2 linked regions of the Actinospica robiniae DSM 44927 genome follow. Each later gene encodes a partner of the first gene's protein in a complex. Links are inferred from orthologs where the notes say so. Each region holds a gene or a part of one and is shown on either strand. Other genes may lie near its edges.

Region 1 (7,746 bases):
CGCTGCTGTGCGGGCTGGCACCGAACGGCGGATCCCTGGTGGCTTTCCGGGTGCTGCAGGGCGCCACCGCCGCGCTGATGGTGCCCCAGGTCCTCGCGCTGATCAACACCATGTTCCCGCCGCAGGAGCGGGCCAAGGCGATGTCCGCCTTCGGCGCCACGATCGGCATCGGCGCGGTGGCCGGGCAGGTGCTCGGCGGCGTGCTGCTGGACGCGAACCTGTTCGGCTGGGGCTGGCGCGCGATCTTCTTCATCAACGTGCCGATCGGCCTGGTCGCGCTGCTGCTCGCGGCGCGCTGGCTGCCCAAGAGCGAGCCGACGCACCGCCCCAAGCTGGACCCGGTGGGCGCCACCGGCATCTCGCTCGCGCTCGCCCTGGTGCTGATCCCGATCACGCTCGGCCGGCCGGAGGGCTGGCCGGTGTGGACGATCGTGTCCATGGCCGCCGCGCTGCCGGTGCTCGCCGCCACCCTGTTCTACGAGCGGCGCCTGCAGGCCCGCGGCGGGCAGCCGGTACTCGACCTCGAGATGGTGCGCGAGCGGGTGTTCGCGGCCGGCATGATCATCTCCGGCGGCTACCTGGCCTTCTTCGCCGGCTTCATGCTCTGCCTGACCCTGCTGCTGCAGGACGGGCTCGGCCTGAGCCCGCTGCGGGCCGGCCTGGCCTTCGCCCCGCTCGGCGTCGCGTTCGCGGTCAGCTCCTTCTTCCTGGCCCGCCGGGTGGCCGACCGGATCGGCAACCGGGTGATCGTGGTCGGCGCCGTGCTGAGCCTGATCGGCCTGGCCTCCACCTGGGCCGTGCTGGCCGCGCAGGGCTCACACGTGACCGCGCTCGAGCTGATCCCAGGCGGGGTCGTGGTGGGCCTGGGCAACGGCCTGGCGATCCCCTCCATGATCGGCGCGGTGCTCTCCTCCGGCATCGAGCCGCACAAGGCGGGCATGGCCGCGGGCGTGCTGACGACCGCTCAGCAGTTCGGCAACGCGGTCGGCGCCACGGTGCTCGGCACCATCTTCTTCTCGGTGCTCGGCACCGGGATGGCCGTCGGCTCCTACGTGAGCGCGATGGAGACCTCGGTGGCGGTCGGCCTGGCGATCGTGCTGATCGTGCTCGCCAGCGCGTTCCTGCTGCCGAAGAAGGTGCAGCGAAGCTGAGCTCTGCTACATTCTGAGGGTGCACAACTCGCGCGCAGCCCAGCAGTGGTGGTGGCCGGATTACCCGGCGGACCACTGAGAGCTCGCGCTGACCAAGACTCACGCGAACCGGCCGCCACCAGGCGGCCGGTTCGCTGTTTTCCGCGGCGAGACCCCTCCGGCGCCCGGGCGGCCCCCGACCCCGAGGACGCCCGATGAACCCCAGCCCGACCGACCGGCTCCACCTCGCTCCGCCCTACGCCCTGATCCGCCGCCACGGCGCCGCGCCCGGCGAACTGGAACTGCTGCGCGGCCGCGTCGCCGAGTACGAACGCCTCGCCGAACTGCCGCGGGTCGAGGACGAGGGCGGCGAGCTGCTGGCCCTGGTCCCCTACCGCCAGCTGCGTGAACGCGGCGACGCCTGCCACGACGACGGCACGCCGCTGCGCGCGCTGATCGTGGAGTCGCGCTCGACCGTCGACATCGACGACCTCCCGCTGCCGGCAGGCGATGCGCGGGTGCGTGACGGTGCCTTCGACATCGACGACGACACGTACGCCCGCCAGGTCAAAGCCGTCCTCGACGAGGAGATCGGAGGCGGTGAGGGCTCGAACTTCGTGCTGCGCCGCACGTTCGTCGGGCACTGCGACGACGTGGAGGCCACGGCGTTCGCCGCTCTGCGCAACCTGCTGGCCCACGAGCACAACGCGTATTGGACCTTCCTCGTCCATACGGGTGATGCGCTGCTCGTCGGCGCGACACCGGAGCGCCACGTCTCCCTGGCCGACGGGGTGTGCACGATGAATCCGATCAGCGGCACCCTGCGCAGACCGCCGAGCCAGGTCAGCCGGGAGGAGTTGCTCGCCTTCCTGGACGATCCGAAGGAGCGCGACGAGCTCGCCATGGTCGTGGACGAGGAGCTCAAGATGCTCGCCGAGGTCGGCGACCAGGGCGGGGTGATCGACGGACCCTACCTCAAGGAGATGGCCCACCTCGCCCATACGGAGTACTACATCAGGGCTCATACGACGATGGACGCGCGCGAGGTGCTGCGCGCGACGATGTTCGCGCCGACCGCGACCGGCTCGCCGATCCGCAACGCCTTCCGGGTCATCCGGCGGCACGAGACCTCCGGACGCGGCTACTACGGCGGCGTGGCCGCGCTGATCGGCCGGGACGGCGAGGGGAAGCAGCGCATGGACGCGCCGCTGCTGCTGCGCGTGGCGTACCTCGATCCGGCGGACGGCTCGGTGCGGGTGCCGGTCGGCGCGACGCTGGTGCGCGGCTCCGATCCGTACGGCGAGGTCCAGGAGACGCACGCGAAGGCGGCCGGCGTGCTGCGGGCGTTCGGCGCGCTCGGGCCTGCGGGCGAGCCGGGTTCGGCGGCCGACGCTCCGTCAGCGAGCCGGTGGGCCGAGGATCCGGGCGTCCGCACCGCGCTGGCCGCGCGCAACGAGCGGCTCTCGCCGGCCTGGGCCGCCTACCACGCCCCGGGCGAGCTCGCCGCGCCCGAGCTGGCCGGCCGCAGCGTCCTGATCATCGACAACGAGGACGCGTTCACCTCGATGCTGACCGTGCAGCTGCGCAGCCTCGGCCTGCATGTCACTCGTCTGGCCTACGACCAGGTGGAGCACACAGCCGGCCAGGACCTGGTCGTGCTCGGCCCCGGCCCGGGCGATCCGGCCGACCTGGAGAACCCGAAGATGCGGCTCGGGCGCGCCTTCGTCCGGCAGCTGACCGGACGCACGCCGCTGCTGGCCATCTGCCTCGGCCACCAGCTGCTGTGCTCGGTGCTCGGCTTCGAGATCCACCGCCGGGCCACCCCGAACCAGGGCACGCAGCTGCCGATCGACCTGTTCGGCCGCACCGAGACCGTCGGCTTCTACAACTCCTACGCCGCGCTCGCCCCCGCCCCCCGCGACCTGCCCGCCGGCGTGCTCGTCGCGCACGACGGCCCGGAGATCGCGGCCGTGCGCGGCCCCGGCTTCGCCGGCCTGCAGTTCCACCCCGAGTCGGTGCTCACCATGGACGGCCTCGGCATCCTGCGGCGCGAACTCGGCCGGCTGCTCGGCGCGTCCGGCTCGCCCGTCGCGCACTGAGGCCGGGCCGGAAAAGCACGTCCCCCGCGCACCGTCGGTGCGCGGGGGACGTCGGGCACTGCTCGGCTTAGCCGAACAGGACCTTGGCCTCCTCGTACAGGTCCAGCGGGACCGTCTTGAGCTCGGTGGTGGCGGCGCTCAGCGGCACCCGGACGACGTCCGTGCCCTGCAGCGCGACCATCTTGCCCCAGTCGCCCGCGTGCACCGCGTCGATCGCGTGCAGGCCGAACCGGGTGGCCAGCCAGCGGTCCCGCGGGGTCGGGGTGCCGCCGCGCTGGACGTGGCCGAGCACCGTGGTGCGCGACTCCTTGCCGGTGCGCTTCTCGATCTCCTGGGCCAGCCGCTCGCCGACGCCGCCGAGGCGGACGTGGCCGAAGGCGTCGAGCTCCTGGTTGAGCAGGATCTCGTCGCCGGTCTTCGGCGCGGCGCCCTCGGAGACCACCACGATCGGGGCGTACTCGGACTTGAAGCGGGACTCGACCCAGGCGCAGACCTGCTCGATGTCGTACTTCTCCTCCGGGATCAGGATGACGTTCGCGCCGCCGGCCATGCCCGAGTGCAGCGCGATCCAGCCCGCGTGCCGGCCCATGACCTCGACGATCAGCACCCGGTGGTGCGACTCGGCGGTGGTGTGCAGCCGGTCGATCGCCTCGGTGGCGATGGTCACCGCGGTGTCGAAGCCGAAGGTGTAGTCGGTCGCGTTCAGGTCGTTGTCGATGGTCTTGGGCACACCGACCACCTGCACGCCCTGCGCGTGCAGCGCGGTGGCCACACCGAGGGTGTCCTCGCCGCCGATCGCGACCAGGGCGTCCACGCCGAGGTTGGCCAGGTTCTCCTTGATCCGCTCGACACCGCCCTCGACCTTGATCGGGTTGGTGCGGGACGAGCCCAGGATGGTGCCGCCGCGGGGCAGGATGCCGCGCACGGCCTTGACATCCAGCGTCCGGGTCAGGCCCTCGAGCGGCCCGCGCCACCCGTCGCGGAAGCCCACGAACTCGTAGCCGTACTGCTGGACGCCCTTGCGGACCACGGCCCGGATGACGGCGTTGAGACCGGGGCAGTCGCCGCCGCCGGTGAGAACTCCGACGCGCATGTTGGTTCCTTCCGAAATTTCACACTAAGGGAGGCTGTGCACCGAGCCGCCGCACCGGCCCGCACAGGAAGCCGATCACTGTGGGGAACACGCGAGGTGGGCGCCGTTGCCCGCGGACCGACGCGCGGTCGTAGACCTCGGGACCAAACTTACCGGTTACCGATGGGTTTCCCGTTCCCCTCCCGTATCTCGGACCGGTTACGCGGGGGTGAACACCGTTCGCCTACCGCCGATCGGGGAATTTCCGGGGCCTCCCGGATCGTTCCCCTCACGTGGAATTCCCGGGCACGCGTGTACTCTCGTCCCCCCAGACGCCTCAAGGAGACAGCCGATGAACAGCGCCCCGCTCGCGCCTGCCGCCGTGCGCACCTCGGTGCGGATTCCGTTGCAGTTCGGCGACGGCTTCCGGGTCGAGGCCCAGGCGTTCACCTTCGACGGCCTGGCCGACGGGCAGGAACACGTCGCCCTGGGCTTGGGCGAGTATCTCCATACCGGCACGCCGCTGGTCCGTCTGCACTCCGAGTGCCTGACCGGCGACGTCTTCGGTTCCGCCCGGTGCGACTGCGGCCCGCAGCTGCGCGACGCGGTCGAGCAGATCGCCCGGGTCGGCGGCTACCTGCTCTACCTGCGCCAGGAAGGCCGCGGCATCGGCCTGTACAACAAGCTCGACGCGTACGCGCTGCAGGATCAGGGCCTGAACACGTACGAGGCGAACGAGGCGCTCGGCCTGCCCTCGGACGGGCGCGACTACACCGCCGCCGCGCAGATGCTCACCACGCTCGGCGCGCGTGACATCGAACTGCTGTCCAACAACCCGGACAAGGCCAAGCAGCTCGCCGCGCACGGCATCCAGATCCAGCGCAAGGTGCCCACCGGCGTGTTCGTCACTCCCACGAACCTGCGCTACCTGCAGACCAAGGTGAACGTGACGGGCCACCAGATCCTGCTCGACGGCTCGGCCGTTCCGGCCGCAGCGGCGTAACGCGGGGATCCGGCGGCATGGCGCGGGGTTCCGGTAGCAGCGTGTCGTGGGGATCCGGCACCGGCGCGGCGCGGAAGCCGCGGCGTCTCAGCTCTCTTCGCGGGGCCGGTCCTCGGCGCGGGACCGGCCCCGATGCGTGTCCTTCTCCTTCTTCACCTCGGAGGCGTAGCGGTCCACGTACTCCCGCCCGGTCATCCGCACGAGGGTGTGCATGATCTCGTCGGTCACCGCCCGCAGCACGGTGTGTTCGGCGTCGGTGCCGCGCACGGTCTCCCACAGCCCGCCGCCGTAGCGGGAGAAGTCCAGCGGCTCGCCGAAGGTGACCGTGACCTTGGCGACACGCGGCATGACCTTGCCGGTGGGCTGCACCTTCTCGGTGCCGGCGATCGCGCACGGCAGCACCGGGCAGCCGGCCGTCAGCGCGATCCGGGCGGCGCCGGTGCGGCCCTTGAACAGCCGTCCGTCCGGCGAACGGGTGCCCTCCGGGTAGAGCCCGACGATCTGGCCCTGCTCGAGCAGCCGCAGCGCCGTGTGCAGCGCGGCGTCGGCGGCGCGGGCGCCGGAGCGGTCGATCGGGATCGAGCCGACGCCGCGGAAGAAGCCCGCGGACAGCCGGCCCTTGACGCCGCCGCCGGTGAAGTACTCGGCCTTGGCCAGGAACTTCACCGGCCGGGGCGTGGCCAGCGGCATGAAGATCGAATCGGAGAACGACTGGTGATTGGCCACCAGCAGGACCGGCCCCTCGAGCGGCACGTGCTCGGCCCCCTCGGTCTGCGGTCGGTAGACCACGTGCACAGCCGGTCCGATCACCCCGCGCTTGAGCAACCCGTAGAACACGACTCCCGCTCTCCCTCCGGCCGGTTAGTCTGGAAGATACCGGAACGCCACCGCCGCCGACTTCCCCGTATTACTGTACGAAGCAAGGGATCGAGTGGGACGATGCGAACAGAAGCGCGTGACCCTGGAGGAGCGGGCCGATGAAGGACGCAGCCGTCACCACCGACACCGTTACCGACGAGCAGGCCGCCGCACCGCTCACGCCGGGCGCCGAGCCCTGGCGCACCGGGCCCGAGGGCGCGGCCGAGGTCGGCATCCTGCTTTGCCACGGCTTCACCGGCTCCCCGCACTCGATGCGCCCGTGGGGCGAGTACCTCGCCGCCCGGCACCCCGGCTACGCCATCGACCTGCCCCTGCTGCCCGGCCACGGCCGCGGCTGGCGCGAGCTGCAGCGCACCGAATGGCCGGACTGGTACGGCGCGCTCGACCAGGCCTTCACCGCCCTGCGCGCCCGCTGCGCCCAGGTGTACCTGATGGGCCTGTCCATGGGCGGCGGCCTCGCGCTGCGCCTGGCCGAGCAGCACCCGGCCGAGGTGGCCGGGCTGGTCCTGGTCAACCCGTCGGTCACCCGCAACAAACCGACCGAGGCGCTGCTGCCGGTGCTCAGCAGATTCATCCCGTCCATCTCCTCGATCGCCTCGGACGTCAAGAAGCCCGGCGTGGTGGAGATCGGCACCGACCGCACCCCGCTCAAGGCCGCCCACTCGCTCAGCCGGTTCTGGCGGGTGGTCGCCGCCGACCTGCCGACGGTGACCGCGCCGGTGCTGGTGGCGCACTCGGCCGAGGACAATGTGGTGCACCCGCGCAACGCCGCGATGGTGCTCTCGCGCGTCTCGTCCACCGACAAGAGCGAGATCGTCCTGCCCGAGAGCTACCACGTGGCCACCTTGGACAACGACGCGGAACTGATTTTCGAGAGCTCGGCGGCCTTCGTGGCCAAGCTGCGGGAGGCGGCGTCATGAGCAACCCGGAGCGCCCCGAAGGCGACCCGACCGGCCCCACCGACGCCGAGGCCGAGGCCGTCTGGAACGACCTGGTGGCGGCCTTCCACGACAGCCGCCCGCCGGAGGGGCCGGCGCCCTGGCCGGAGGCCGAGAACGTGGCCCAGCCGCCCGCCCCCGGCACCCTCGAGCCGGGCGCCCGGGTGGTGCGCCCGGCCGTGCGCCCGTCCCCGCCACGCGCCGTGGACCCACGGCTGACCTGGACCTCGGGCGACCTGATCGGCCCGCGCGACGCGCCCGCGCCGCCGGCCCCGGACACCTTCGAGCCGCCCACCCCGCCGCCGCTGCCCAACCTGGACTGGCCCACCCGGGCCGCCTGGCTCGGCGCCCTCGGCGGTCCCGGCTACCTGATGGCGGCCACGATCCTCAACTGGGAGACCCCGGGCTGGGCCGCCGCCGCGTGCGCGCTGGCGGGCCTGATCGGCTTCGGCTACCTGGTGAGCAAGCTCAAGCCGCACCGCGACGACGATGACGACGACAACTTCGGCGCGGTGGTCTGAGCAGGGCCGTTTCGGGGCGTGGCGCATCGCGTCGCGCCTCCGCACGCCGCGTTGCCTCGCCCCACCTCTCGCGTATCCGCGTGTCGCATATCGGCGTGTCGCGT
Region 2 (5,340 bases), 2.2 Mb from region 1 along the record:
TGGCCGGCCTACACCGACGAGGGCTGAGCCGTGCCCGGCTGGGCCTCGAACTCCAGCTTCACCGCGTGGCGCATGGCGGCGCGGGCGCGGGAGGAGTCCTTCGCGGCGTAGTACGCGGCGGCGAGGCGGTACCAGCAGCGCCAGTCCTCGGGCGTGGCCTCGGTCTCGGCCTTGCGGCGGGCGAACAGGGCGTCGGCCGCCGCGCGATCCACACGGCCGCCGGGGGAACGGGGCAGGCCGTCGATCTCCTCGTAGCGCAGGCCGCCACCGGGGGTCTCGTCATCGTCGAGGGCCTTGGCCAGACGCTCGGTGGCGAAGCCGAAGCGGATCTCGCGGTAGAGCACCCAGGAGCCGATGAAGCCGAAGATCAGCACCGCCACCCCGAGCACGCCCGCGGTGACAGAGCCCTTGTCCACCGCGGTGTACAGGGCCAGCACTCCGCGCCAGACGCAGCCGACGAGGTAGAACACGAGCACTGCGCCGAGGATGAAGGCGGTGGTACGGGCACGCATGTAGATCAGTTCCAGACGTTCGCAGGCTCGTTCTCGTTACAGGCTCAAGCTGTGTTCAATGCTTCTTCACAGGCTCAGACTGTGCTCAAGCTTCTTCACAGGCTCAGATAGTGCTCGAGGCCGATCGTCAGCCCGGGGTGCGCGGCGACTTCACGCACGCCGACGACCACGCCGGGCATGAACGAGGCGCGGTCGAGGGAGTCGTGGCGCAGCGTCAGGGTCTCGCCCACGCCGCCGAGCAGCACTTCCTGGTGCGCGACCAGGCCGCGCAGGCGCACCGAGTGGATCGTCACGTCCTGCACCTTGCCGCCGCGGTGGCCGCCCTCGTCGTGCACGGTGGCGTCGGGCGACGGGGCCGTGCCCGCGGCGGTGCGCGCGTCGGCGATCAGCTGCGCGGTGCGCAGCGCGGTGCCGCTCGGGGCGTCGGCCTTGTCCGGGTGGTGCAGCTCGACGATCTCCACCGACTCGAAGTACGGGGCCGCCTGGGCCGCGAACTTCATCATCAGGACCGCGCCGAGGGAGAAGTTCGGGGCCACCAGTACGCCCACGCCCGACTCCGGGTTCTCCGCCAGCAGCCGCTGCACCTGCTCGATCTTGTCCGGGCCGAAGCCGCTGGTGCCCACGACCACGTGGATGCCGTTGCGGACGCAGAACTCGAGGTTGCCCAGCACGGCGTCCGGGTGGGTGAAGTCCACCGCGACCCGCGCGCCCGCCTCGACGGCCAGCTTCGGGTCCTCGCCCACGTCGACGCGGGCCACCAGCTCCAGGCCCTCGGCGGCCTCGACCGCGTCGCACACCTGACGGCCCATCCGGCCGGCCGCGCCGAACACGGCCACAGCGATACTCACGAGAAATCCTCGACGTTCTGGTAGGGACCGACGACCGCCGTGGCCGGGGCCGTCGCCAACAGTTCGGCGGCGACCCGCCGCACCTCGTCCATGGTCACCGCGCCCATGCGCTCGAGCACTTCGTCCACCGACAGATGCTGACCGTAGACCAACTCGCTCTTGCCCAGCCGGCTCATCCGCGATCCGGTATCCTCCAGCCCCAGCACGGTGCCGCCGCGCAGCTGGCCGATGCCGAGGGCGAGCTCGCTCTCGCTGATCCCGTCCGCCGCGGCCTTGCCGATCTCGTCCCGGCACAGCGAGAGCACCTCGCGCAGCTTCTTCGGCTGGCAGCCCGCGTAGACGCCGAAGGCGCCGGAGTCGGTGAACTGGGTGGCGAAGCTGTAGACCGAGTAGGCCAGCCCGCGCTTCTCCCGGACCTCCTGGAACAGCCGGGAGGACATGCCGCCGCCGAGCACCGCGGCCAGCACGCCCAGCGCCCAGCGCCGGTCGTCGAGCCGGTTGACGCCCGGGGTGCCGAGCACGAGGTGCGCCTGCTCGGTCTTCTTGCCCAGCAGCCGCACCGCGGGGGCCAGGGTGAGCGGGGCCGGTCCGGCCGCCGCGTCCAGTTCGGCCCGGGAGACGTTCGGGCCGAGCTCCCGGTCCAGGCTGATGTGCGAGTGCCGGGCGACCTGCTCGAAGCCCGCCCACACCAGTTCGACCACGTGCTCGTGGGTCAGGTTGCCGGCCGCGGCCACCACCAGGTTGGGCCCGGTGTAGTGGCTGCGGTAGTGCTCGGCGATCTGGTCCCGGGAGAGCTCGCGCACCGAGTCGACCGAGCCGGCGATCGGCCGGCCGAGCGGGGTGTCGCCCCACAGCGCCAGCGAGAACTCCTCGTGCACCAGGTCGCCCGGGTCGTCCTCGGTCATGGCGATCTCTTCGAGGATCACCCCGCGCTCGGACTCGACGTCCTGCTCGCGCAGCAGCGCCGCGCCCACCACGTCGGTGAGCACGTCCGCGGCCAGCGGCAGGTCGGCGTCGAGCACCCGCGCGTAGTAGCAGGTGTACTCCTTCGTGGTGAAGGCGTTGATATCCCCGCCGACCGCCTCGATCTCGGCCGAGATGTCCAGGGCGCTGCGCCGCGGCGTGCCCTTGAACAGCAGGTGCTCGAGGAAGTGGCTGGCGCCGGCCACCGCGGGAGACTCGTCCCGCGAGCCGACGCCCACCCATATCCCGATCGAGACCGAGCGCACCAGCGGCATCGCCTCGGTCACCACCCGGATGCCGCCGGGCAGGACGGTCCGACGCACCGCGCCGGACCCGTCCGTGCCCTCGAGCAGCAGCTCTCCGCCCGCCGGCTCACCCTCCGTATAGGCGGCGGCCGAGATCACCTCGACGGAGTCGCTCACCTGACGCCTCTCTGCTCTCTGCGCGGCTGTGCTTGTGCTGCGGACCTGCGTCGGCTACGACGCCTGCGGGGCCGCGGCCTCTTCCTCGGCGACCACCGGGGCGAGCGAGAGCTTGCCGCGCTGGTCGATCTCGGAGATCTCGACCTGGATCTTGTCGCCGACCTTGACCACGTCGTCGACGTTCTCCACCCGCTTGCCGCCGGCGATCTTGCGCAGCTGCGAGATGTGCAGCAGGCCGTCCTTGCCGGGCATCAGCGAGACGAAGGCGCCGAAGGCGGTGGTCTTCACGACCGTGCCCAGGAAGCGCTCGCCCACCTCGGGCATGGTCGGGTTGGCGATCTGGTTGATCGTCGCCCGGGCCTGCTCCGCCGCGGCGCCGGTGGTGGCGCCGATGTAGATGGTGCCGTCGTCCTCGATGGTGATCTCGGCGCCGGTGTCCTCCTGGATCTGGTTGATCATCTTGCCCTTCGGGCCGATGACCTCGCCGATCTTGTCCACCGGGATCTTCACCGTGATGATGCGCGGCGCGAGCTCGGACATCTCGTCCGGCACGTCGATCGCCTCGAGCATCACGTCGAGCACGTGCAGGCGCGCCTCGCGGGCCTGCTTGAGCGCCTGGCCGAGCACCTCGGCCGGGATGCCGTCGAGCTTGGTGTCGAGCTGCAGCGCGGTGACGAAGTCCTTCGTGCCGGCGACCTTGAAGTCCATGTCGCCGAACGCGTCCTCGGCGCCGAGGATGTCGGTCAGCGCCACGTACTGGGTCTTGCCCTCGATCTCGGCCGAGACCAGGCCCATCGCGATGCCCGCGACCGGCGCCTTGAGCGGCACGCCGGCGTTGAGCAGGGACATGGTCGAGGCGCAGACCGAGCCCATCGAGGTCGAGCCGTTGGAGCCGAGGGCCTCGGAGACCTGCCGGATCGCGTACGGGAACTCCTCGCGGGTCGGCAGCACCGGCACCAGCGCCCGCTCGGCCAGCGCGCCGTGGCCGATCTCGCGCCGCTTGGGCGAGCCCACCCGGCCGGTCTCGCCGGTGGAGTAGGGCGGGAAGTTGTAGTTGTGCATGTAGCGCTTGCGGTTCTCCGGGTTCAGCGTGTCGATCTGCTGTTCCATCCGGAGCATGTTGAGCGTGGTGATGCCCAGGATCTGGGTCTCGCCGCGCTCGAACAGGGCCGAGCCGTGCACCCGCGGAACCGTGTCGACCTCGGCCGACAGGGCGCGGATGTCGGTCACGCCGCGGCCGTCGATGCGCACCCGGTCCCGGATGATGCGCTCGCGCACCAGCTTCTTGGTCAGCGAGCGGTAGGCGCCGGAGATCTCCTTCTCCCGGCCCTCGAACTGGCCGGCGAGCTTCTCGAGCGTCACGGCCTTGAGCCGGTCCTGCTCGGTCTCGCGCTCCTGCTTGCCGGCGATGGTCATCGCGGCGGCGAGCTCGGCGGAGACGGACGCGGCCACGGCCTCGTACACGTCGTCCTGGTAGTCGAGGTAGCGGGGGAACTCGGCGACCGGCTTGGCCGCCTGCTTCGCCAGCTCGGCCTGGGCCCGGCACAGCTCCTTGATGAAGGGCTTGGCGGCGTCGAGGCCCTCGGCCACGATCTCCTCGGTCGGGGCGCCCGCGCCCTCGCCGACCAGGGTGATGGTCTTGTCGGTGGCCTCGGCCTCGACCATCATGATGGCCACGTCGCCGTCGGGCAGCACCCGGCCGGCCACGACCATGTCGAAGACCGCGCTCTGCAGCTCCTCGTGGGTCGGGAAGGCGACCCACTGGCCCTCGATCAGGCCGACGCGCACGCCGCCGATCGGGCCGGAGAAGGGCAGGCCGGCCAGCTGGGTGGAGGCGGAGGCCGCGTTGATCGCGATCACGTCGTAGAGGTGCTGCGGGTGCAGCGCCATCACGGTGCACACGATCTGGATCTCGTTGCGCAGGCCCTTGGCGAAGGACGGGCGCAGCGGCCGGTCGATCAGGCGGCAGGTGAGGATGGCGTCCTCGGAGGGCCGGCCCTCACGGCGGAAGAACGATCCGGGGATGCGCCCGGCCGCGTACATGCGCTCCTCGACGTCGACGGTCAGCGGGAAGAAGTCCAGCTGGTCCTTCGGTGTCTTGGAGTAGGTGGTGGCCGACAGGACCATGGTCTCGTCGTCCAGGTAGGCCACGGCGGACCCCGCCGCCTGCCGGGCCAGACGCCCGGTCTCGAACGTGACCTTCCGGGTGCCGAAGCGCCCGTTGTCGATGACCGCCTCGGTCGTCGCGATCTCGGAACCCTCCATGGGTTCCCTCCTTTGGTGTGAGCTGGAACGCGACGGGCTCACCTCTGATGACCAGGGACCGGTCTCCGATCGAAGCCGCCGTATACGTCCGCGCGGCGGGCCCGTTGGCCTGCCGCGGTCGGACGGATTCCGACGGCCACTACCGAAGATCGGTACACCGGCGTCGCTGTTCCGGTCGTTTCCTCTTCTTTTTATCCACAGCCACGCTAACCCATGCGGCTGCCTCTCGGCACCAAGACGCCCCGACGGGCGCCCCGCTACCCCTCGGACGCACCGCACCCGCGGCGGTGCCGGGGGCGGGGCGCCGTGGATCTTGGTGCGGCCGAGTAC

Evidence for each region.
Region 2: ACTRO_RS31250 (region 1) and ACTRO_RS21520 share a complex: the UniProt entries of both Bacillus subtilis proteins name them as parts of the possible RNA degradosome complex. The link is inferred for Actinospica robiniae DSM 44927 from one-to-one orthologs.

What each region holds. Positions count from the first base shown.
Region 1 is NZ_KI632511.1:7,267,137-7,274,882, reverse strand. What follows is about bases 2,310-5,243. They hold ACTRO_RS31250 (6-phosphofructokinase), read right to left. Parts: upstream 4,323-5,243; coding sequence 3,297-4,322; downstream 2,310-3,296. Other genes in these bases: ACTRO_RS31245 (GTP cyclohydrolase II), read left to right, coding at 4,654-5,243; ACTRO_RS31255 (anthranilate synthase family protein), read left to right, coding at 2,310-3,229. In the rest of the region: ACTRO_RS31260 (MFS transporter), read left to right, coding at 1-1,151; more of ACTRO_RS31255, read left to right, coding at 1,346-2,309; more of ACTRO_RS31245, read left to right, coding at 5,244-5,304; ACTRO_RS31240 (lysophospholipid acyltransferase family protein), read right to left, coding at 5,392-6,141; ACTRO_RS31235 (alpha/beta hydrolase), read left to right, coding at 6,282-7,103; ACTRO_RS44200 (hypothetical protein), read left to right, coding at 7,100-7,642. UniProt on the Bacillus subtilis protein: Catalyzes the phosphorylation of D-fructose 6-phosphate to fructose 1,6-bisphosphate by ATP, the first committing step of glycolysis.
Region 2 is NZ_KI632511.1:5,100,678-5,106,017, forward strand. Bases 2,406-5,340 are described here. They hold ACTRO_RS21520 (polyribonucleotide nucleotidyltransferase), read right to left. Parts: upstream 5,011-5,340; coding sequence 2,800-5,010; downstream 2,406-2,799. Other genes in these bases: ACTRO_RS49040 (M16 family metallopeptidase), read right to left, coding at 2,406-2,745. Also shown: ACTRO_RS47385 (hypothetical protein), read left to right, coding at 1-27; ACTRO_RS21505 (hypothetical protein), read right to left, coding at 9-512; dapB (4-hydroxy-tetrahydrodipicolinate reductase), read right to left, coding at 608-1,360; more of ACTRO_RS49040, read right to left, coding at 1,357-2,405. UniProt on the Bacillus subtilis protein: Involved in mRNA degradation. Catalyzes the phosphorolysis of single-stranded polyribonucleotides processively in the 3'- to 5'-direction. Necessary for competence development in Bacillus subtilis.